DNA from 2 places in the Nocardia sp. NPDC047648 genome. Region 1 is predicted to be linked to the other one. Evidence: riboswitches for the same ligand, from Rfam matches in the RefSeq annotation. Region 1 holds a riboswitch; the other holds the start of a gene.

The links. A riboswitch is a leader RNA that binds a small molecule or an ion and turns the genes downstream of it on or off. The one in region 1 is predicted to bind S-adenosylmethionine.
Region 2: linked by a shared signal. The riboswitch ahead of ABZ803_RS22505 (amino acid ABC transporter permease) and the one ahead of ABZ803_RS27810 (aminotransferase class V-fold PLP-dependent enzyme) in region 1 are both predicted to bind S-adenosylmethionine.

What each region holds. Positions count from the first base shown of each region.
Region 1 is NZ_JBEYSX010000015.1:150,909-154,897, reverse strand. It holds gene ABZ803_RS27810 (aminotransferase class V-fold PLP-dependent enzyme) at 1-1,089, opposite strand, end outside; SAM riboswitch class IV at 1,137-1,250, opposite strand; gene ABZ803_RS27805 (Pls/PosA family non-ribosomal peptide synthetase) at 1,921-3,989, shown strand, end outside.
Region 2 is NZ_JBEYSX010000011.1:24,576-28,564, forward strand. It holds gene ABZ803_RS22500 (amino acid ABC transporter ATP-binding protein) at 1-669, opposite strand, end outside; gene ABZ803_RS22505 (amino acid ABC transporter permease) at 666-1,673, opposite strand; SAM riboswitch class I at 1,701-1,794, opposite strand; gene ABZ803_RS22510 (hypothetical protein) at 2,180-2,887, shown strand; gene ABZ803_RS22515 (glycosyltransferase family A protein) at 2,891-3,989, opposite strand, start outside.

The DNA of each region.
Region 1 (3,989 bases):
GCAGAAACGTCCGTCGCGCACACCGATGCCGTGTTCGGCGGAGAGATAGGCGGCAACGTGGCCGGGGGCGAAATCGTCCAGGGTGAAGGCGACGATGCCGACGGAATCGGGGCTGTCGATCCAGATCCGCAGCAGGTGGACGCCGGGGATCGTGGCCAAGCCGTCGCGCAGGCGGTCGGCGAGCCGGTGTTCGTGCGCGGCAAGGGTTTCGGCGTCGATCCCGCTGAGCGCGTCACAAGCCGCGGCCAGCGCGGCGGCGCCGAGCACGTTCGGCGAGCCTGCTTCGTGCCGCTGCGGAGCGGACGCCCATTCGGCCGCGTCGCTGCGCACCTCACGCACCGCGCCGCCGCCCGCGAGGTAGGGCTGCGCCGCGTCGAGCCAATCCCGCTTGCCCACCAGCACACCGGCGCCGAACGGCGCGTAGAGCTTATGCCCGGAGAACGCCAGGTAGTCGATCGCGGTGTCCCGCAGGCTGATCCGCCGATGCGGCGCCAACTGGGCGGCGTCCACCAGGATCCGGGCGCCGCACTGATGCGCGATGGTGGCCAGCCGTTCCAGCGGAAGCACCTCGCCGGTCACGTTCGACGCGCCGGTCACCGCGAGCAATGCGGCCGGCTTGCTGCACAGTTCGGCGACCAGCCTGCCGATGGTCTCCTCGACCGTGTCGGCGGCCCGCACGACGCGCCTGCCCCGCTTGGTCCACGGCAGGAAGTTGGCGTGGTGCTCGATGTCGAGCACCACGGTGTCCCCGGGGACGCAGGAGGCCAGCAGGTTCAGCGAGTCGGTGGTGTTGCGGGTGAAGACCACCACCTGATCGTCGGCGGCGTCGAGGAACCGGGACACCGATCCGCGAGCGGCTTCGTAGCACTCGGTGGAGATCCGCGAGGCGTAGCCGGCGCCGCGGTGCACGCTCGCGTAGTACGGCAGCAACTGCTGCACCCGGTCGGTGACCTGGGCCAACGCGGGCGCACTCGCGGCGTAGTCGAAGTTGGCGTAGGTCGCCGATCCGCCGTGCACCAGCGGCACGCGCAGTTCGTCGCCGGACACCCGGGCGAGTGCGGCACAGGAGTTGTCGACAGCAGTAGTCATCACGTGAATCCCGTCGGCTCAGGGACTCGCGACCGAACGATTCGGCGAGTCCGCGCTTGCCGCGCCCGGTTGGGCGGCGGCCGGGTCGTCACCCGGAGCACCCCACCGCGGAGGAGGGTTGCCGGCCAGCAAGCCGGGGCTTTGCGCTGGCACTCATGACCAGACCCGAGAGTGGCAGAAGCGCCCCGGCACTGTCAACCACGTTCCACCCGAGTCCCCACGAGCACCGCGTGGACATAACCACCACGCGTCGGCCATTACAAGCACCCCCACGACGACGCGCGAGCCGCGCCCGACGCGGGCTTTCGCGTCTCGGCACCGGCCTGTCCACGGGTGAACGCGCCTCGGTTCGCTCGGCGGTTACCACCGACCCGATCCGATGCCGATGCGACTCGGTCCCCGCTCGTTTCCCGCATCGGCGCAGCTTCTCGAGCGCCTCCGTATCTCGAACCGCTGAACCCGATCGCGGCGCGCCCCGCTGCGACTCCCCCGATGACCGGCCGGAACGAACCGGCGTCCCGGCCCTCGCGAGGACCAGATCCGGACCGCTCGATGAGCCGAATCACACCTTCGGATCAGCGATCTCCCGGCGAACGCGGCGGGCGAGCCGCCCACCAGCGTTTTGCCCCGCCGGAACGGCGAATATCGATCCCACCTGCAACAACTCGCATCGCGCCCACCGATCCGGCATCCGGTTCGGTGAACAACAAGCGACGACAACCCCGGGTACCGTGGACAGCTGGCCACAGCGCTGTTTGCCCTTTGGTAACCCAGCTATGACACAACAACGGGAAAGTGTGAGGCAAGTCGATGGGAGGTGCGCACAGCACCATGCTCGAGACAGACGTCGACGCGCCGGCGGGCCCGTTGTCACGCGGCGATCGCGCACCGGAGGCCAGGACGCTCGTCGACATCCTGACCGCGACGGCACTCGCCCATCCCGACGCCCCCGCCATCGACGACGGCCACGTGGTGCTGTCCTATCTGGAATTGGTCGTCGAGATCGAGAACACCATGGCCCGGCTCGCCACCGCGGGCGTGCGGCCCGGCGATCGGGTCGGCGTGCGCATGCCGTCGGGCACCCGCGGGCTCTATGTGACCATCCTCGCCGTCCTCTACTCCGGCGCCGCTTACGTGCCGGTCGACGCCGACGACCCGGACGAGCGCGCCCAGCTGGTCTTCGGGGAAGCGCAGGTCACCGCGATCGTGACCGCCGAAGGCATCGAGACCACGGCCGCGGGCATCCGCGCAGCGGAGCAGCAGCGCGAACAGACCTGGTCGACGCTGCCCACTCCCGGCGACGACGCCTGGATCATCTTCACCTCCGGTTCCACCGGCACTCCGAAAGGCGTTGCCGTCACTCATCGCAACGCGGCCGCCTTCGTCGACGCCGAGGCCGATCTTTTCCTGCGCGACGCCCCGATCGGTCCGGGTGACCGGGTGCTGGCGGGTCTGTCGGTCGCCTTCGACGCGTCCTGCGAGGAGATGTGGCTGGCCTGGCGCAACGGCGCCTGCCTGGTGCCCGCCCCGCGTGAGCTGGTGCGCACCGGCGCCGACCTCGGCCCGTGGCTGGTGCGGCGGGAGATCAGCGTGGTCTCGACCGTCCCGACCCTGGCGGCGACCTGGCCGGTGGAGGCATTGGAGGCGGTGCGCCTGCTCATCTTCGGTGGCGAGGCCGTCCCGCCGGAGCTCGCCGAGCGCCTCGCGGGGAACGGCGATTCGGCTCGCGAGGTGTGGAACACCTACGGCCCCACCGAGGCCACGGTCGTCGCCTGCGCCGCGCGCTTGGACGGCCGGTGGCCGATCCGAATCGGCCTGCCGCTCAACGGCTGGGACCTCGTCGTGGTGGACCAGGCGGGTAACCCGGTGGCCGAGGGGGAATCCGGCGAACTGGTGATCGGCGGCGTCGGACTGGCTCGCTATCTCGACCCGGTCAAGGACGCCGAGAAGTACGCGCCGCTGCCTTCTGTCGGCTGGGAGCGCGCCTACCGCAGCGGTGACCTGGTCCGCAACGACAGCGCCGGACTGGTCTTCCTCGGCCGCGCCGACGATCAGATCAAATTGGGCGGGCGGCGCATCGAACTCGGCGAGATCGACAACGCTCTGCAACACCTGCCCGGCGTCACGGGCGCCGCGGCGGCCATCCGGACCACCAAGGCGGGCAACAAGCTTCTGGTCGGCTATCTGACCGGCCCCGGCCCGGACTTCGATATCAAGGCCGCGCGCGCCGTCCTCGGTGGACAACTTCCGGCACCGCTGGTGCCCAGGCTGGCGGTGGTCGACGAGCTGCCCACCCGTACCTCCGGGAAGGTGGACCGCGACGCGCTGCCCTGGCCGCTGCCCAATGCCGCCGAGGACGACGACGACAACGACCTGACCGGCACCGCCCAATGGGTCGCCGGATTATGGGATGCCATTCTCGGCGCTGAGGTCGGCGATCTCGACGCGGACTTCTTCGACCTGGGCGGCGGCTCGCTCGCGGCGGCGCAGCTGGTCACCGCCCTGCGCGAACGGTATCCGCAGATCGCCGTCGCGGACGTCTACGACCATCCCCGCCTCGGCGCGCTGACCGACCTGCTGGAACAGACCACGCCCGCGGTGGCCGTCGCCGAGCGGACGGTCCGGCCGACGCCGCTGCCCGCGCAGGCGGCGCAGGTGCTGGCCACCATCCCGCTGACCACCCTCACCGGATTGCAGTGGCTCACCTGGCTGGCGATCGTCGGCAATATCGCGGCCTGGTCCGGCTCACTGCCCTGGCTACCCCAGCTGTCCTGGTGGTGGACGCTGGCCGCGTTCCTGCTGTTCATCTCGCCGCCCGGCCGTATGGCGATCTGCGTGGCGGGCGCGCGGCTGCTGCTGCGCGGCATCCGGCGCGGCAGCTATCCGCGCGGTGGCTCGGT
Region 2 (3,989 bases), on a different contig from region 1:
GAACACCACCGTGTCGGCCACCTCACGGGCGAAACCGATCTCGTGCGTGACGATCACCAGTGCGGTGCCGCCGTGCGCGAGATCGCGGATCACGTCGAGCACCTCGCCGACCAGTTCCGGGTCCAGCGCGGAGGTGGGTTCGTCGAACAGGATCACGCGCGGCCGCAGCGCCAGCGCCCGCGCGATCGCCACCCGCTGCTGCTGCCCGCCCGACAACCGGCGCGGATACGCGTCGGCCAACTGTCCGATGCCGACCCGCTCCAGCAGCCGGTGCGCCTCGCGCTCCACCTCCGTCCGGTCGCGTCGCTGCGCGGAAAGCGGTGCGAGCGTGACGTTCTCGAGCACGGTCAGGTGGGGGAACAGATTGAACTGCTGGAAGACGAAGCCGATCCGCGAGCGCTGTTTGCGCACTTCGCGGTCGGGCAGCGCGTGCAGGCGGTCGCGGCGCAGCCGATAGCCGATCAGCTCGCCGTCGATGCGCACGATGCCCGCGTCCAGCGACTCCAGGTGGTTCACCACGCGCAGCAGGGTCGACTTGCCCGAACCGGACGGACCGATCACGGTGACCACTTCGCCGGAGCGCACAGTGAGATCGATGCCGCGCAGCACCGGATGCGCGCCGAAAGATTTCCGGACGCCGCGGATCTCCACGGCGGGGGCCGCGCTCATCGGGTCGCTCCGCGCGGTGCGGCGGGACCGGCCTCGGCGACCTCGCGCAGCTTCTGCCACGCGCGTCGCAGCGGTGTCGGCGGCGGCGTGCGGTGCGCGCCCTTGGCGTAGTGGCGTTCGATGTAGTACTGCGCCACCGACAGCACGGTGGTGAGCACGATGTACCAGACCGTCGCGACCATCAGCAGCGGCACCACCCGCCCGTTGCGCCCGTAGATGACCTGGACCTGGTAGAACAGCTCGGCGATCGCCATCACCGACACGATCGAGGTGCCCTTGAACAGGCTGATCACCTCGTTGGTCGCGTTCGGCAGGATCGAGCGCATGGCCTGCGGCGCCACCACCGTGCGGAACTGCCGCAGCCGTGGGATCCCCAGCGCGGCGGCGGCTTCCAGTTGACCGGCGTCCACCGCGATGAACCCGGCCCGGATGATCTCGGCCGAATACGCCGCCTGATGCAGGGCCAACCCGATCACGGCGGCGGTGAAACCGCTGATCACCCCGTTCACCTCGAAGGTGAACAGCGCGGGCCCGAACGGGATGCCGATCGAGACGGTCCGGTACAGGTAGGCGATGTTGAACCAGAACAGCAGCTGCACGATCAGCGGGATCGAACGGAACGCCCAGATGTAGACCCACGAGATCACCCGCAGCACCGGATTGTTCGACAGCCGGGCGACCGCGAGCGCGGTGCCGAGCAGAAAGCCCAGCGCCGTGCCCCATGCGGTCAGCTCCACGGTGACCCGCAACGCCGACAGCACCGACTTCGCGGTGATGTACTGCGCGAACGTCGGCCAGTCCCACCCGGGGTTGGTGGCCAGCCCGTGCACGAACTGGGCGAGCAGGATCAGCGCGACGGCACCGACTACCCAGCGCCAGGGGTGCCGGGTCTTGGCCACGGTCGGCGGTGTGCCGTACTCGGGGGCGTCCGGCGCGGGGAGGGGTGTGCCGGCCGCGTCCGGTTCGCGCGCCGGGGCGGTCGCGGGCGCGGTGGACGCACTCATGACGGGTCCTCGATGATCACTTCGGTTCCTCCATCGGTCCCGGCGGAAGCACCCGCACCCGGTGGCCGGGGGGTTGCTGCGACGTCGACGAGCCAGGTCTCTCGGTCGCTCTGGATGGTTGGCGCCGACCCCCTGTCAACCGATGTCAGGGGCGAGCCGAATCATGATGCCCAGCAAGGGAAGGCTGGAACAAGAGAAGTAATCAGCGTGAGCGTAGACCTTGTCCACGCCAGTTGATCGGGTCTTTGTAGTAACCAGGCGTGCGCTGCTTCGCCGAGGGGCGGGGTGAACCTGTCGCGTCGTCGCGGACGGGCGTCCAGCGCCGGAAGACGGCGGCCCGATGCAGCATACGGGTATCGCCAAGGCTGGGGAACGCGGGTCGGCCACGCGGAAGCCTATTTCGGGCAAACGAGACTCGCCGCGAAATTGCTGTACGCAATCCGTGCTGTTGGAGCCGTTTGCCGGAGTACTGTGCCCCTCGATCGTTCCGCCGATGAGGAGGTTTCGTGATCATTTTGCGTCGTCTGACCCAATTGTCCGCTGTCGCGACCTGTTCGGTCGCCCTCGCGTTTGCCGGGCCGGGTGCCGCGTTCGCGGCTCCGGATGCCACGATTCCCGCGTTCTCCGATCTCTCCGCGCCGATCGCCGCCCCCGGTGACCTGTTCGGCGCCTATCAAACCGCGCTCGACGCGCTGCGCGCGCTCGGTATCCAGCCGTTCGCGTACCCGAGCGCGTCGGCGTTCTGCCTCGACAACACCACGGCCGGGCTGGCGCCCGCGGTGGCCGGAGCCATACCCGGGCCGTGGCCGAAGAACACCGTGCAGCTTCCCGGACTGGACCTCAGCGCCGTCAAGGCCGGGCAAGCCATGTTCACCTTCGTGCCCTACGGCCTCGGGCCGGACGGGGCGAACACCGCCGGAATGCAGGTGGCCTGGCTCAATCTGAGCAACGGACGCAGCGGAACGGCCGCCATGGGACCGCTGGCCGACATCGCCCGCGCGATGATCCCCGCTGCCGTACCCGCGGACCAGCGGCCGGTGGCCGAGCAGGCGATCCGGGACTTCCTCTTCGCGGCCCTCCCCATGGGCGGGGTGCGGGCGGTCCCGGTGGACACCGGCAAGGGCACCGTTCTCGCCGCGGTGTTCGGCACGGTGCAGAACGGCGCCAAGTCCTGCTTCTTCCTGCCGACGGTCGGAGTCACCGCGGTCCCGTGAGATTCAGCTGTCGCGGCGCGGCGCCGCCGCTGGGAGCGAACGCCCCTTCCAGTGCGCCGTGCCGCGACGGCGGGCCCGGTGCGAACGCGCCCACAGCAGCAGATACGCCGCCACCGACACCGGATGCGCGAAGGCGGCAGGCACGTCCGCGCGTCCCAGCGGGCCGCCGGTCTCGGTCGAGCGGGCCAGCAGGCGCCCGGCGACGGCGGCGAGCCAGCCGATCGCGCCCGTCCGGCGGACCGCCCCCCTGCCGAGCACGGCGGCCGCGGGCGGTACCCAATAGGCAAGGGCCGCAACGAGTCCCACCGCCGCTCCGCCTGTGATCGTGCCGTCGTAGGCCGACCAGAGCCAGCGGGTGTAGCCCGCGTCGAGGTCGGCGGCGCCGCGATACATCCTGGTGCGGGCCAGCTCTCCGGCGGCCACCAGAGCGGTGGCGTGACCGGCTCGCCGCAGCGTACGGGCGATGTCGAGGTCCTCGGTGACGCTCCCGGCCACGGCCGTGTGGCCGCCGACCGCGCGGTAGGCGGCGTTGTCGAACACGAGGAACTGGCCGCAGGCCACCGCCGTGGCGGGCCGCGGGCTCCGGTCGGCCACGACGATCGGCAGCGTGGAGGCCCACGACCAGCACAGCAGTGGCTGCACCACGGCTTCCGCCACGGAATCGGCCACTTGCAGGGGCCAGGGGGAGACCAGCGCGGCCGCGCGCGTGCGCAGCGCGCCGACCGCCGCGGCGAGCGCCGTGGGGGCCAGCCGCACGTCGGCGTCCAGGAAGATCAGCACCGGCGTCGACACCTCCTCCGCGAGCCGGACGCAGGCGGCGGCCTTTCCGGTCCAGCCGGCGACCGGATCGGACTCGGTGCGCAGCAGGGTGAAACGCGGGTCGTCACCGATCGCCGCCAGGGCGGCGGCGCCGGTGTCGTCGGTGGACGCGTCATCGAGGATGCGCACCGCGAGACGCGGTACACCCACCTGCGCGCGCAGGTCACCGATCAGGGCGGGCAGCCGGTCGGCCTCGTTGCGCGCGGGAACGCAGACGGTGACGGGTTCGATCACCGTCGTCGGGGCATTCGTCAACCTCGGTACGGTGATGCGGTTGTATAGC